Regions from separate parts of the Actinoplanes sp. NPDC020271 genome, predicted to be linked through region 3. Evidence: riboswitches for the same ligand, from Rfam matches in the RefSeq annotation. Region 3 holds a riboswitch; each other region holds the start of a gene.
What was found. Region 3 has a riboswitch for cobalamin ahead of ACH442_RS42095 (ribonucleoside-diphosphate reductase subunit alpha). Riboswitches for the same ligand answer to the same signal wherever they lie in the genome.
Positions count from the first base shown of each region.

Region 1: linked by a shared signal. The riboswitch ahead of bluB (5,6-dimethylbenzimidazole synthase) and the one ahead of ACH442_RS42095 (ribonucleoside-diphosphate reductase subunit alpha) in region 3 are both predicted to bind cobalamin.
Region 2: linked by a shared signal. The riboswitch ahead of cobN (cobaltochelatase subunit CobN) and the one ahead of ACH442_RS42095 (ribonucleoside-diphosphate reductase subunit alpha) in region 3 are both predicted to bind cobalamin.

Region 1 covers NZ_JBIRWQ010000030.1:72,582-76,856, forward strand. The annotation lists gene ACH442_RS40585 (NIPSNAP family protein) at 13-321, shown strand; gene ACH442_RS40590 (DUF6528 family protein) at 359-2,074, opposite strand; cobalamin riboswitch at 2,181-2,387, shown strand; gene bluB (5,6-dimethylbenzimidazole synthase) at 2,399-3,019, shown strand; gene ACH442_RS40600 (helix-turn-helix transcriptional regulator) at 2,928-3,842, opposite strand; gene ACH442_RS40605 (SDR family oxidoreductase) at 3,947-4,275, shown strand, end outside.
Region 2 covers NZ_JBIRWQ010000010.1:118,906-123,180, reverse strand. The annotation lists gene ACH442_RS23015 (precorrin-2 C(20)-methyltransferase) at 1-176, opposite strand, end outside; gene ACH442_RS23010 (precorrin-8X methylmutase) at 201-824, opposite strand; gene ACH442_RS23005 (precorrin-3B synthase) at 814-2,232, opposite strand; cobalamin riboswitch at 2,392-2,525, shown strand; gene cobN (cobaltochelatase subunit CobN) at 2,557-4,275, shown strand, end outside.
Region 3 covers NZ_JBIRWQ010000033.1:57,612-61,886, reverse strand. The annotation lists gene ACH442_RS42105 (glycoside hydrolase family 16 protein) at 1-1,162, shown strand, start outside; gene ACH442_RS42100 (hypothetical protein) at 1,325-1,756, shown strand; cobalamin riboswitch at 1,825-2,042, shown strand; gene ACH442_RS42095 (ribonucleoside-diphosphate reductase subunit alpha) at 2,173-4,275, shown strand, end outside.

The DNA.
Region 1 (4,275 bases), on a different contig from region 3:
TATGCTCGGCGGGTGATCACCTGTGTTGTGCACTACACGATTGATCCTGGTCAGATCGAGGCGTTCGAGCGCTTCGCCCGCGAGTGGATGCGTCTGGTCGCGAAGCACGGCGGTGTCCATCACGGATATTTCCTGCCGGCTGAGGGCGCCAGTGACCGGGCCGAGGCGTTGTTCAGTTTCGAGAGTCTGGCCGCCTACGAGTGTTATCGCGCCCGGTTCGGCGACGACCCGGAGTTCGTCGCCGCGGACCGGATCCGGGACGAGTCGGGTTGTGTGCTGTGGTACGAGCGTACGTTCATGCGCCCGCTGCTGCCCGAATAGCCGACGCCACCCGGGGTGGTGGCGCCGGCCGGGGTGGTCAGTAGGCCGGCACCAGCCAGCGCAGGCTGTAGTAGACGCTGGAGCTGGCCGCCGCCGCCTTGACCAGGCTCGTACCCGACACGAAGTTGATCACTGAACCGTTGGATTCACCGGGAAGATCACCCCAGACGTACGTGACGGTGCCGCTGACCGGGTCGTCGTCGATGTTCTTGACCATCCGGTTGGCGTTGATCAGCCCCACCCCGGGATAGTCGCCGCACCAGTGCACGCCGACGCCGGGGCTGGCCGGGTCGGGCCAGTGGGTGGCCGTGTCGGTCACCGTGCACGTGGTCCCGGACTTGGAGAACTGCGTGACGCCGCCGTTGGCGGTCACCCACAGCCGGTCCGGGTTGCCGCGCACGGTGGTGAGGTCGTGCCCCCATGCCTTGGCGGTGGCCGAGACCTTGGTCTGGCCCGGGATCGGGAATTCCTGGTCGACGGCGATCGTGCCGGCGTCCGGCGTGTACCGGTAGCGGACCAGCTTGTCGCTGCCGACGGCCCACAGCCACGGCCCGGCCGGGTCGTAGAGCACCTGGTGCGCGGCTTCGAGGCTGACCTCGGCGACCGGCTTCGTGCCCGGCGTCCAGTTCTGACCGGCGGTGGCCGACCAGATCTGCACCTTGCCGGGCAGTGGCAGGGCGACTGCGACGTTGCCGTCCGGCATCAGTTCGGCGCCGTGCACGTTGGACACGCCGGTGCCGCCCACGTTGACGGCCCATTTGCGGCCGGAGAGCGCGGGGTAGCCGACGACGCCGACGAACCCGCTGGAGTTGTCGGCGACCACCAGCACCTGACCGGGGCCGTACCGGCCGGCCGGGCGCAGCTTCACGTCGACCCCGCCGCCCCACGTGCCGGCGGGGACCAGCGTCGTGTCGGTGAGCGAGTGGTACGCGTCGGGCGCCCACCACAGGAACGGCCCGGTCGTCTTCCACGCCGCCGGGGCGGACCCGTCGTAGAACTCGATGCGCTTGGTGGCGCCGTTGGTCGCGGCGAGCACCGGCCGCCCCGGATTGATCTTGATCTCCAGGGTCGGGATGTCGTACGTGATCGCGCACGGCCCGGCGGTCGAGGCCGGGTTCATCGCGCAGAAGTCCTTGTACGCCTTGGTCTCCTGCTCCCCGGCCGACAACCGCAGCCCGTTGTTGGCCAGCGCGCCCGACGCCCACGCCCGGACCATGGCGGTCACGTCGAGCCGGAAGATGCCGTCGGTGTTCTCCGGGTCGGTGGCGTTCGGGTGGTCCTGGCAGCCGAGCGCGTCGTTGCCGATGCCGAAGGTGGCCGCCGCGCCGTACCCGGAGACGGTGCCGGGCTGGTTCGCCCAGGTGACCGTCGACGCGGTCCACGACTTGCCGACCGCGTCGGCGTACATCCACCAGCCGTCGCAGGATCCGGTGTACGAGTTGTACAGCCGCAGCGAGGCGCTCTCGATGCTGGCGCCGCTGAGCTTCGAGACGTCGAACTGCAGGAGGCTGCGGTATTTGGTCACCCCGTTGTCGGGGGTGCCGATGTGCAGGAACGCGCCGAGGCTGTGGTCGGCGGTGTCCGCGGTGGTGATGTAGGTGTCCTGCGTCCGGGTCACCAGGTTTCCCGGGCCGCTGAGCACCAGCGGCGACAGGCTCGGTGTGCTTGCCGCGGCGGCCGCGGCGGCGGTGGGCGGCACGGCCGCCGGGGTGATGACCGCGGGCAGGGCCAGGGCGAGGAGCAGATGGGCCACCGGAAATCGTCGGCGCACGCGAACCCCTGTTCGTCGATGGTTGTCGTTGCGTCGGAAAGCTTAGGACCTGTCCGGCGCGCGGGCCGAGGGCGATAGGGTGCGAGGCGGCACGAACTTGTTGCGAGGTGCCCCGCCCTCGGCGGGGAGAATCTGGGAAGCCGGTGGGAGTCCGGCACGGGCCCGCCGCGGTGACCGGGGAGCTGCCGCCCACACGCGTTCGCGCGTAGCCACTGGCCGGGAAACGGGCTGGGAAGGCGGGCGGTGAGGTGACGATCCGGGAGTCCGAAGACCGGCCTCGCGTCCGACCGCAACGGGAGCCTGCCCATGATGCACGATTTGTACGAGATCATCCACCGTCGCCGTGACGTCCGCGCCGAGTTCACCGGCGACGCGGTCGACGACGCGGTGCTGGACCGGATCCTGACCGCCGCGCATGCCGCGCCGAGTGTGGGCATGTCCCAGCCGTGGGACTTCATCGTCGTACGGGAGGAGGGGTTGAAAAAAGCATTCCACGAGCACGTCCGTCACGAGCGGGACGTGTTCGCCGCGACGCTGGAGGGGGAGGCCGCCGGCCGGTTCGCCCGCATCAAGATCGACGGCGTGCTGGAGTCGACGCTGTCGATCGTCGTCACCTACGACCCGGAGCGGGGCGGCCCGGCGATCCTGGGGCGGCACGCGATCGCCGACGCCGGTCTGTACTCGGTGTGCCTGGCGATCCAGAACCTGTGGCTGGCCGCCACCGCCGAGGAGCTGGGTGTCGGCTGGGTGTCGTTCTACCGCGAGGAGTTCCTGCAGGAGCTGCTCGGGATTCCGGCCGGCATCCGCCCGGTCGCGTGGCTCTGCGTCGGCCCCGTCAGCCGGCTCCAGGAGATTCCCGACCTGGAACGCCACGGCTGGCGCCGTCGCCGGCCGCCGGCGCTCGCCCGTCACGACGACCGGTGGTAACGATGCCCTGCCCTGACGCGGCCAGCGAGGCGAGCAGGTGCAGCTTCTCCGCGTTCTCACCGGCCTCGTCGGGGTAGTAGAGCACCAGCAGCAGGCCGTCGACCGGCAACTTGTCCCGGTGCAGGGTGAGCTCGCCGACCACCGGATGCCGCACGGTGGTCGTGCCACCCTGGAGCTGCCGCACGTCGTGACGCGCCCACAACGAACGGAATCTCGCACTGGACAGCGACAACTCGCCGACCAGCTCGACGACCCGGGCGTCGTCGGGCGCGTCACCGATGGTCTGGCGGAACGCCGCGACGAGGCCGGCCGCGGAGCGTTCCCAGTCGGCGTGGAACTCGCGTTCCTCCGGGTCGAGCAGCATCGACCGCAGCCGGTTCTGGCCCGGGCGCAGCCGGGGTGACAGCGCCGTGGCCAGGGTGTTGGCCGCCAGCACGTCGAATGCCCGGCCCTCGACGAAGGCCGGGACCCCGATGGCGGCCAGCAGGTGATGCAGCCGTGCGGGCACGTGCTCGGGCCGGGTCCGGGGGCGTGTCCGCGGCCTGGGCGCGATCAGATCGAGCAGGTAGCGGCTCTCGACGTCGTCCAGGTGCAGGACCTTGGCGAGCGCTTCCAGCACCTGAGGTGACGGGTTCTTGTCGCGGCCCCGTTCCAGCCGCAGGTAGTAGTCGGCGCTGATCCCGGCGAGCAGCGCCACCTCCTCCCGGCGCAGACCCCGGACCCGGCGGCGGGTCCCGGGCAGGATGCCGGCCTGCTCGGGCGTGACCAGTTCGCGCCGCGCACGCAGGTATTCGCCCAGCCGATTGGTGCTGTCGCCGCTCATGAGGCCGAGGCTAGTCCCGGCGCGAGCGCGGACAGGGGGTCCTGCCACTACCTGGATCAGCAGAGCACTTCCTGGGCTCTCGCGGGGCTGCGACCTTGGTGTTCATGGACATCAACCACCGCACGGTCTTCATCGCCGGGGGCACCTCGGGCATCGGCCTGGGCCTGGCCCGCCGTTTCGCCGCCGCGGGCGGCACCGTCATCGTCGGCGGGCGCCGCCCGGTCTCCCTCGCCGGTCTGAGCACCGTCGAGATCGACGTCACCGATGCCGGCTCGGTGCGGCGGGCCCGCGACACCGTACTGGACAGCCACCCCGGCCTCGACGTCGTGGTCACCATGTCGGGGATCCAGCCGACCGAGGACCTGCGCGACCCGGAGCACTTCACCGTGGCCGAGGCGGCCGTGCAGACCAACCTGCTCGGCACCATCCGGGT
Region 2 (4,275 bases), on a different contig from region 3:
TCCCGCAGGTAGCCGGCGGCGATCGCCCGGGCGTTGCTGCGCCCGTGCCGCGCCGCGTGGTACGCCACCACGTCGGCGCCCTCGATCAGCCGCGCTGCCTTCACCGTGACCAGCTCCGGGTCGCCGGGCCCGAGCCCGACCCCGTAGAGCCGGCCGGCCACCACGTCGTTCGTCATCGTCCTAGATCCGCTTTCCGGGTTTCATTCGGTTTCCGAGGCCAGCGCGTTCACCGCGGCCGCGGTCATCGCGCTGCCGCCGCGCCGGCCGCGCACGATCAGATACTCCAGGCCGGACTCGGCGAGCGCCTCCTTGGACTCCGCCGCCCCGATGAAGCCGACCGGGATGCCGAGCACCGCGGCCGGCCGCGGTGCGCCCGCCTCGATCATCTCCAGCAGCCGGAACAGCGCGGTCGGCGCGTTCCCGATCGCCACGACCGCCCCACCCAGCCGGTCACCCCACAGGTCCATCGCGGCGGCGCTGCGGGTGTTGCCGATCCGCGCGGCGATCCCCGGCGCGCTCGGGTCCCGCAACGTGCAGATCACCTCGTTGTTCGCGGGCAGCCGCTTCCGGGTCACGCCGGACGCCACCATCTCCGCGTCGCAGAGAATCGGCGCGCCGTCGAGCAACGCCTTGCGCGCCGCGGTCACCACCCCTGGGCTGAACCGGACGTCTTGCACGAGGTCGACCATGCCGCAGGCGTGGATCATCCGCACCACCACGCGGGCCACGTCCTCCGGCAGCTCACTCAGGTCCGCCTCGGCCCGGATCGTGGCGAACGACCGCCGGTAGATCTCCGCGCCGTCGTGCTCGTACTCATACGCCATTCGGACCCCTCCTCGCCCCGGCCACCAGCTCCGCCAGCCCAACCGCACTCGCGCCGGCCGCACTCGCGCCGGCCGCACTCGCGCCGGCCGCACTCGCGCCGGCCGCACTCTCGTCGTCCGTGGCCGCGTCGTCCCGGCCCGCGTCGGCCCCGCCCGCACTCGCGTCGGCCCCGCCCGCGCCCACGGCGTCCTCCGGGTCGGCTCCGCAGCCGCTGAGCAGCGTGCCGTCCGCCGAGCGCCTGGTCACCGCATATCCGCCGGTGGTCGCCTCGGCTCGCACGTGCGGCCCGGCCGGGCTCCCGCAGGCCCGCTCGCACCCCACCCAGTGCACCGGCAGACCCGGCGCGAACCGGGTCGCCGCGGCCGCGTCCGCCCGCACGTCCGCCAGCGATCGCGCGCAGCCCGGCCGGCCCGCGCACGCGCTCACGCCGCTCCACCGCGAGGAGGCCGTCACCACCAGCCCGGCCGCGTCCATCCGCCCGATCCAGGCCCGGGCCGCGGTCTCGGCGAGATCGGGCACCACGATCCCACGCCACGGCGTGACGACCAGACGCTCCGCGTCCTCAAGAGCCTTCACCTGTACGCCCTCGAGCCGCCCCAGCGGCACCGACGCCCCCGCCGCGAACTGATCGCTTCCGGTCACGCCGTCGCCCAGAGCGTCGGGTGGGCGCATCGACACGACGCCGACGAGGTCGCCCGGCTCGACGACGTCGAGCACGGCCGTCGCCGGAACGCTCACCGGCACGACGCCGAGCGCCGCCGCGACCCGCCGCGAGACCCGTTCCGGTCCGTCGGGCAGCTCCCGCAGCCGCCAGGCGGACCCGCCGCCCGCCTGCACCCGCGCCGCCCGCTCGGCCAGGAACGCGTGCCCCGTCGCGACCAGCGACTCCACCACCCGCCCGGCGTCCACCCGCAGGCCGGTGTCGTGGCCGCCGAACCGCAGCGCGAACCGGCCCCCACCGGGCACGGCGGCGACATCCGCGGCGAGCGGCACGTGACCGATCGCGAACAGGAACTTGCCCGGCAGCGCGGCCAGCCCGGGGTCGGCGATGATCGCGGCGTCCAGCTCGGTCACCAGCCGGCGCAGGGGAGCGGCGGCCAGCGGCGGGGCGGCAATGTTCCGTACCGAATCGTGGGTTGACGACGGCAGCAGCCCGGCGGCGCGCAAGCGGGCCGCCAAGGTCTCCGTCTGCTCGGCTCTCAATGCTCTGAGCTGCAGGTTGGCCCGGGAGGTCAGCTCCAGCCGGCCGTCGCCGAACTCCTCGGCGAGCTCGCGCAGCGACCGCAGCTGAGCGCCGCTCAGCAGGCCCCCGGGCAGCCGGACCCGCGCCAGCAGCCCGTCGGCCGCGGGGTGGAGCCGCAGCGCGCCGGGGCAGGCGTCGGTGTCCGACTGACGAAGGCGAGTCACGGCCCGGATACTACGGGCGGCCTCCGACATGAACGCATCCTCGGGTCGGCAGCATCACAACTTCGTCAGCGGCGTCACACACCTCGTCAGCGGTGTCACAGGCCCCGCCCGGGCATCGAGACCCGGTCACGTCCGGGCGTCCAGTAGCGTGTGGCGGAACAAGTGAATTCGAGCGGCGACGCCGCGGAGGAAGCCGGTGCGAGTCCGGCGCGGTCCCGCCACTGTCACCGGGCTCAGCCGATTCTGGCGAGGCCCGGGAGCCAGGAACTCCCGTCGCCATGCCGATGACTACCCGGGGCGCGGACCCCGAGGGGGAGCGCACGCGTGTTTCTGCTGCTGTCGACGTCCGACACGGACCTGCTCAGCGCCCGGGCCAGCGGCTCGGCCTGGCGGCTCGGCAACCCGGCCCGCACCGGGGTCGAGGATCTGCCGGCCCTGCTGGACGGGGTCGAGCTGGTCGTGGTCCGCATCCTCGGCGGCCGCCGGGCCTGGGAGGAGGGCCTCGACGAGCTGCTCGGCGGCAGCCTGCCGGTGATCGTGCTGGGCGGCGAGATGCAGCCCGACGCCGACCTGATGAAGCTCTCCTCGGTCCCGGCCGGCATCGCCGCCGACGCGCACGTCTACCTCGCGCAGGGCGGCGGGGAGAATCTGGCCGCGCTGCACGACTTCCTCTCCGACACCGTGCTGCTGACCGGCAACGGTTTCGCGCCGCCGGTCGAGAGCCCGCAGTGGGGCATCCTGCCGCGCGAGCCGGCGCGGGAAACCGCACGGCCGACCGTCGCGGTCCTCTACTACCGGGCCCACCACATGGCCGGGAACACCGCGTTCGTCGAGGCGCTCTGCCAGGCGATCGAGGCGAAGGGCGCCCACCCGCTGCCGATCTTCACGTCCTCGCTGCGCACCGCCGCGCCCGAGCTGCTGGCCGAGCTGCGCAAGGCGGACGCGCTGGTGGTGACGGTTCTCGCGGCCGGCGGCACCCGCCCGGCGACGGTCAGCGCCGGCGGCGACGACGAGGCGTGGGATGTCGGGGTGCTGGCCGATCTGGACGTGCCGATCCTGCAGGGGCTCTGCCTGACCAGCTCGCGCGCGGCCTGGCAGGCGAGCGACGACGGCCTGTCCCCGCTGGACGCGGCGACCCAGGTGGCGATCCCCGAGTTCGACGGCCGGATCATCACGGTCCCGTTCTCGTTCAAGGAGATCGACCCGGACGGCCTCTCGGTCTACGTGGCCGATCCCGAGCGCGCGTCCCGGGTGGCCGGCATCGCGGTCGCGCACGCGCGACTGCGCCACATCCCGCCGGCCGAGCGCAAGATCGCGCTGATGTTGTCGGCCTACCCGACCAAGCACTCGCGGATCGGCAACGCGGTCGGCCTGGACACCCCGGCGTCGACGGTCGCGCTGCTCGCGGCGCTGGCCGACAAGGGCTACAAGATCGGGGACTTCGGTTCCTACGACGGCGACGGCCTGATCCATACGCTGATCGCCGCCGGTGGGCAGGACCCGGACTGGCTGACCGAGGAGCAGCTGTCCGGCAACCCGGTGCGCATTCCGGAATCCCGCTACAAGGCCTGGTTCGACACGCTGCCCGACGACTTCCGGGAGAGCGTCGAGCAGCACTGGGGGCCGCCGCCCGGTGCGCTCTACGTGGACAACGGTGACATCGTGCTCGCCGCCCTCCGCGACGAGAACGTCGTGGTGATGGTCCAGCCCCCGCGCGGTTTCGGCGCCAACCCGGTCGCCATCTACCACGACCCTGACCTGCCGCCGAGCCACCACTACCTGGCCGCTTACCGCTGGGTGGCCGACGAGTTCGGCGCGCACGCGGTGGTGCACGTCGGCAAGCACGGCAACCTCGAGTGGCTGCCCGGCAAGAACGTGGGCATGTCCGCCTCCGACGGCACCGACGCGGCGCTCGGCGACCTGCCGCTGATCTACCCGTTCCTGGTCAACGACCCGGGCGAGGGCACACAGGCCAAGCGCCGGGCGCACGCCACGCTGGTCGACCACCTGATCCCGCCGATGGCCCGGGCCGAGTCCTACGGC
Region 3 (4,275 bases):
TCGATTCACTGGTATCGCCGTGGCCGTGCTGGCCGCCTCGGGCATCGTCGCCCTCAGCTCCGGCACCCCCGCCTCCGCCGCCGACTGCGGTTACCTCTTCGACGACTTCCACTACAACACCTCCGCGGACACTGCCCTGACCGCGAACGGCTGGACGCCACGCAGCTACCAGGGCGGGCCGGGCGTCGCCGGAGCGAACTGGTCACCGGCGAACGTCACGTTCCCGACCGCCAACGGGGACAAGGTCGCGCAGCTCACCGCGTACACCGACGGCACCGCGGCCGGAACCGGGCACGCCGAGCTCTACTCGACACAGAAGCGGTACCTCGAAGGCACCTACGCCAGCCGGATCAAGTTCACCGACACCCCGGCGTCCGGCCCGGACGGCGACCACATCAACGAGACGTTCTTCACGATCAGCCCGCTCAACTCCGACCTCGACCCGACCTACAGCGAACTGGACATCTCCGAATACCTGCCGAACGGAGGCTGGGGCGAAACCGGGCCGATCAACTATCAGACGACCTGGTACACGTACCAGAACGAGCCCTGGTACGCCGACAACCTGCACTCCTCGCAACGCTCCAGCCTCGACGGATGGCACGACCTGGTCGCGCAGGTCGCCGACGGGCACGTCGTCTACTGGATCGACGGGGTGCAGGTCGGGGACCACGGCGGAAAATACTTCCCACGCCAGACGATGACGATCAACTGGAACCTGTGGTTCATCGACCTGGCGGCACATGCGGGCGGGAAGAGCACGTACGTCCAGCAGGTCGACTGGGTGCTCTTCGCCAAGAACCAGGTGCTGTCGCCGGCCCAGGCGACCTCACAGGCGGCCGGGTACCGCACCGGCGGGACCGCGTTCCTGGACACCGTCGCGTCGAGCGGCACGTGCTCCAACCCGTCGACCCCGCCGTCCTCGCCGCCGTCGTCCCCGCCCACCTCGCAACCACCGGCGACCGGGTGCTCGGACGCGCCGGAATGGGCGTTCGGCAACGTCTACCTGGGTGGGGCGCTGGCCAAGCACGAGAAGAGCAAGTACGGCGACCCGTCCGGGCCGGCCTCGGGGCAGGGCAAGCACCTGTGGAAGGCGCGGTACTGGACACAGGGCTCCGAACCGGGCTGGACCGAGCAGTGGCAGGACCTCGGCCCCTGCTGAGGCATCACTCATAGCGGCGGGGCGCCTCTACCGGGGCCCCGCCGTTCCGGTCTGCCGGCCACCCACGCTGTTCCGCGACGCGGGCGGCCGCTTCTGTCGTACCCCCGTGGTCCGATCGCCCCCGTCGATCTCTGGTGAGGAGTGTGCAGTGGGTGCTTCGGGGTGGGACTACCGCGTCCTCATCAGGCCGATCTCGACGCGGGGCTGCGGGAGGCCCATCGGCGGGAGCTGGCCCACGACAGTGCTTACTGGTGGAAGCAGATCCGGGACGGGAGTGCCGAGCCGATCCCGGATCGGCCGCCCACCATCGGTGAGCTGTTCGAGTCGGAGTACATGCAGGAGACCGGAACGCACTCGATCCTCGACATGGACGAGGTGCTGCCGCCGGGCTCGGCGTTCCGTTTCGGCGGGGTGCTGCCGCTCACCGAGGCCGAGGCGATCGAGGAGACCGGGGTGGCCACGTTGACCGTCGAGCACATCCCGATGCTGGCGCGAGTGCTCCCCGAGCAGCGTTGGGGCGGGCGGTGCGCGGTGCTGCACGATGATGCCGGTAATCCGTCCGAGATCTACTTCTGGGGCGTTTCGGGGGACTGACGCGTGTTGTCCTGATGACCTTGTGCGACACACCATGTGGCGTTGCGGAGCGAGAGCCGCACCCATATATAGTGGCCAACGCGGCTGGTTCGGCGGGCTTCGCAAGGGGTGCGCCGAGGTAAGAGGGAATCCGGTGTGATACCGGGACTGCCCCGCAGCGGTGAGTGGGAACGACCGCCGTCACACGGCACTGGGCCGCGAGGCCTGGGAAGCGACGGTCAGTAGGAAGCCTCGCGAGAGGCTACGCCCGCGAGTCCGAAGACCTGCCAGCGCGCCGCACGCAACCGTGTGCGGCGGTCGAAGGCCGCGTGGGACGGCCGACGCCCTGACTGCCCCGGTGCGCGTGCGCCCGGGGTAAGAGTGGTGTCTTCCTGCGCGTGGTCAGCGGCCGTGTTGACTCGCGAGGGAAGAGGGCCATGACGCTCACGCCGGAGAAGAGCCTGGAGACGGCTGCTGTGCCGGAGCAGCGCCGTCACGTCATGCAGGTGCGCAAGCGCAACGGCGAACTGGAGCCCGTCGACGTCAACAAGATCGTCGTCGCGGTCGAGCGGTGGATCGCCGGCCTGGACGAGGTCGACCCGCTTCGCGTCGCGACGAAGACGATCAGTGGGCTGTACGACGGCGCCACCACCGAGGAGCTGGACAAGCTCTCGATCCAGACGGCCGCCGAGCTGATCGGCGAGGAGCCGCAGTATTCGCGGCTGGCCGCCCGCCTGCTGGTCGACCTGGTCGAGCAGGAGGTCGGTGAGCAGGGCGTCACCACGTTCAGCGAGTCGATTGCGCTGGGTCACGCCGAAGGCCTGATCGGCGACACCACCCTGGACTTCGTCATGAAAAACCGGGACAAGTTGGATGCGGCGATCGATCGTGACGCCGACCTGCGCTTCGAGTACTTCGGGCTGCGCACCGTCGCTGACCGTTACCTGCTGCGCCACCCGACCAAGCGGATCCCGATCGAAACCCCGCAGTACTGGCTGCTGCGCGTTGCTTGTGGGCTGTCGCAGACAGTCGACGAGGCGATCGGCTTCTACCGCTTGATGGCGAGCCTGGCTTATCTTCCCAGCTCACCGACCCTGTTCAACTCCGGCACCAAGCACACCCAGATGTCGAGCTGCTTCCTCGTCGACTCGCCGAAGGACGAGCTGGACTCGATCTACGAGCGTTACCACCAGGTCGCGAAGCTGTCGAAGTTCTCCGGCGGCATCGGCATCGCCTGGTCCCGCGTGCGGGGTCGCGGCGCGCTGATCCGGGGCACGAACGGCAAGTCGAACGGCATCGTCCCGTTCCTGAAGACCCTCGACGCGGGCGTGGCCGCGGTCAACCAGGGCGGCCGGCGCAAGGGCGCCGCCTGCGTCTACCTGGAGCCGTGGCACCCGGACATCGAGGAGTTCCTGGAGCTGCGGGACAACACCGGCGAGGAGTCCCGCCGCACCCACAACCTGAACCTGGCCAACTGGATCCCGGACGAGTTCATGCGCCGGGTCGAGGCCGACGAGGACTGGTCGCTGGTCGACCCGTCGGATGCGCCTGAGCTGCCGGATCTCTTCGGCGACGCGTGGACCGAGGCGTACCGGATCGCGGAGAAGAAGGCGGTCAAGACCGTCAAGGCCCGCGACCTGTACGGCCGGATGATGCGCACCCTGGCGCAGACCGGCAACGGCTGGATGACGTTCAAGGACCGCTCGAACGCGCTGTCGAACCAGACCGGCGCGCCCGGCAACACGATCCACCTGTCGAACCTGTGCACCGAGATCCTCGAGGTCAACAGCGACGACGAGACCGCGGTCTGCAACCTGGGCTCGATCAACCTGGGCGCGCACACCGGCGCCGACGGGGTGGACTGGGAGCGGTTGCGCTCCACCGTCCGTACCGCGGTGGTGTTCCTGGACCGGGTGATCGACATCAACTACTACCCGTCGCAGCAGGCGGCCGCGTCCAACCCGCGGTGGCGCCCGGTCGGGCTGGGGCTGATGGGCCTGCAGGACGCGTTCTTCACGCTGGGTCTGCCGTTCGACTCGGCCGAGGCGAAGGAGCTGTCGACCCGCGTCCAGGAGGAGATCTTCCTGACCGCGCTCGAAGCCTCCGCCGGTCTCGCCGAGCAGTTCGGACCCCATCCGGCGTACGCCGAGACGCGAGCGGCCAAGGGCCGGCTGCACCCGGACCTGTGGGGCGCCTCGGTGTCGCAGACCGCGCGCTGGGACGCGCTGCGCGCCACGATCGCCGAGCACGGCCTGCGCAACTCGCTGCTGATCGCGATCGCGCCGACCGCGACCATCGCGTCGATCGCCGGTTGCTACGAGTGCATCGAGCCGCAGGTGTCGAACCTGTTCAAGCGCGAGACGATGTCCGGCGAGTTCCTGCAGATCAACACGTACCTGGTCCGGGAGTTGAAGTCCCGCGGCCTGTGGACCGCCCCGATCCGGGAGGCGATCAAGCGCGCCGAGGGTTCCGTCCAGGCCATCGCCGAGCTTCCTTCGGACATCAAGGAGCTTTTCCGTACGGCGTGGGAGCTGCCCCAG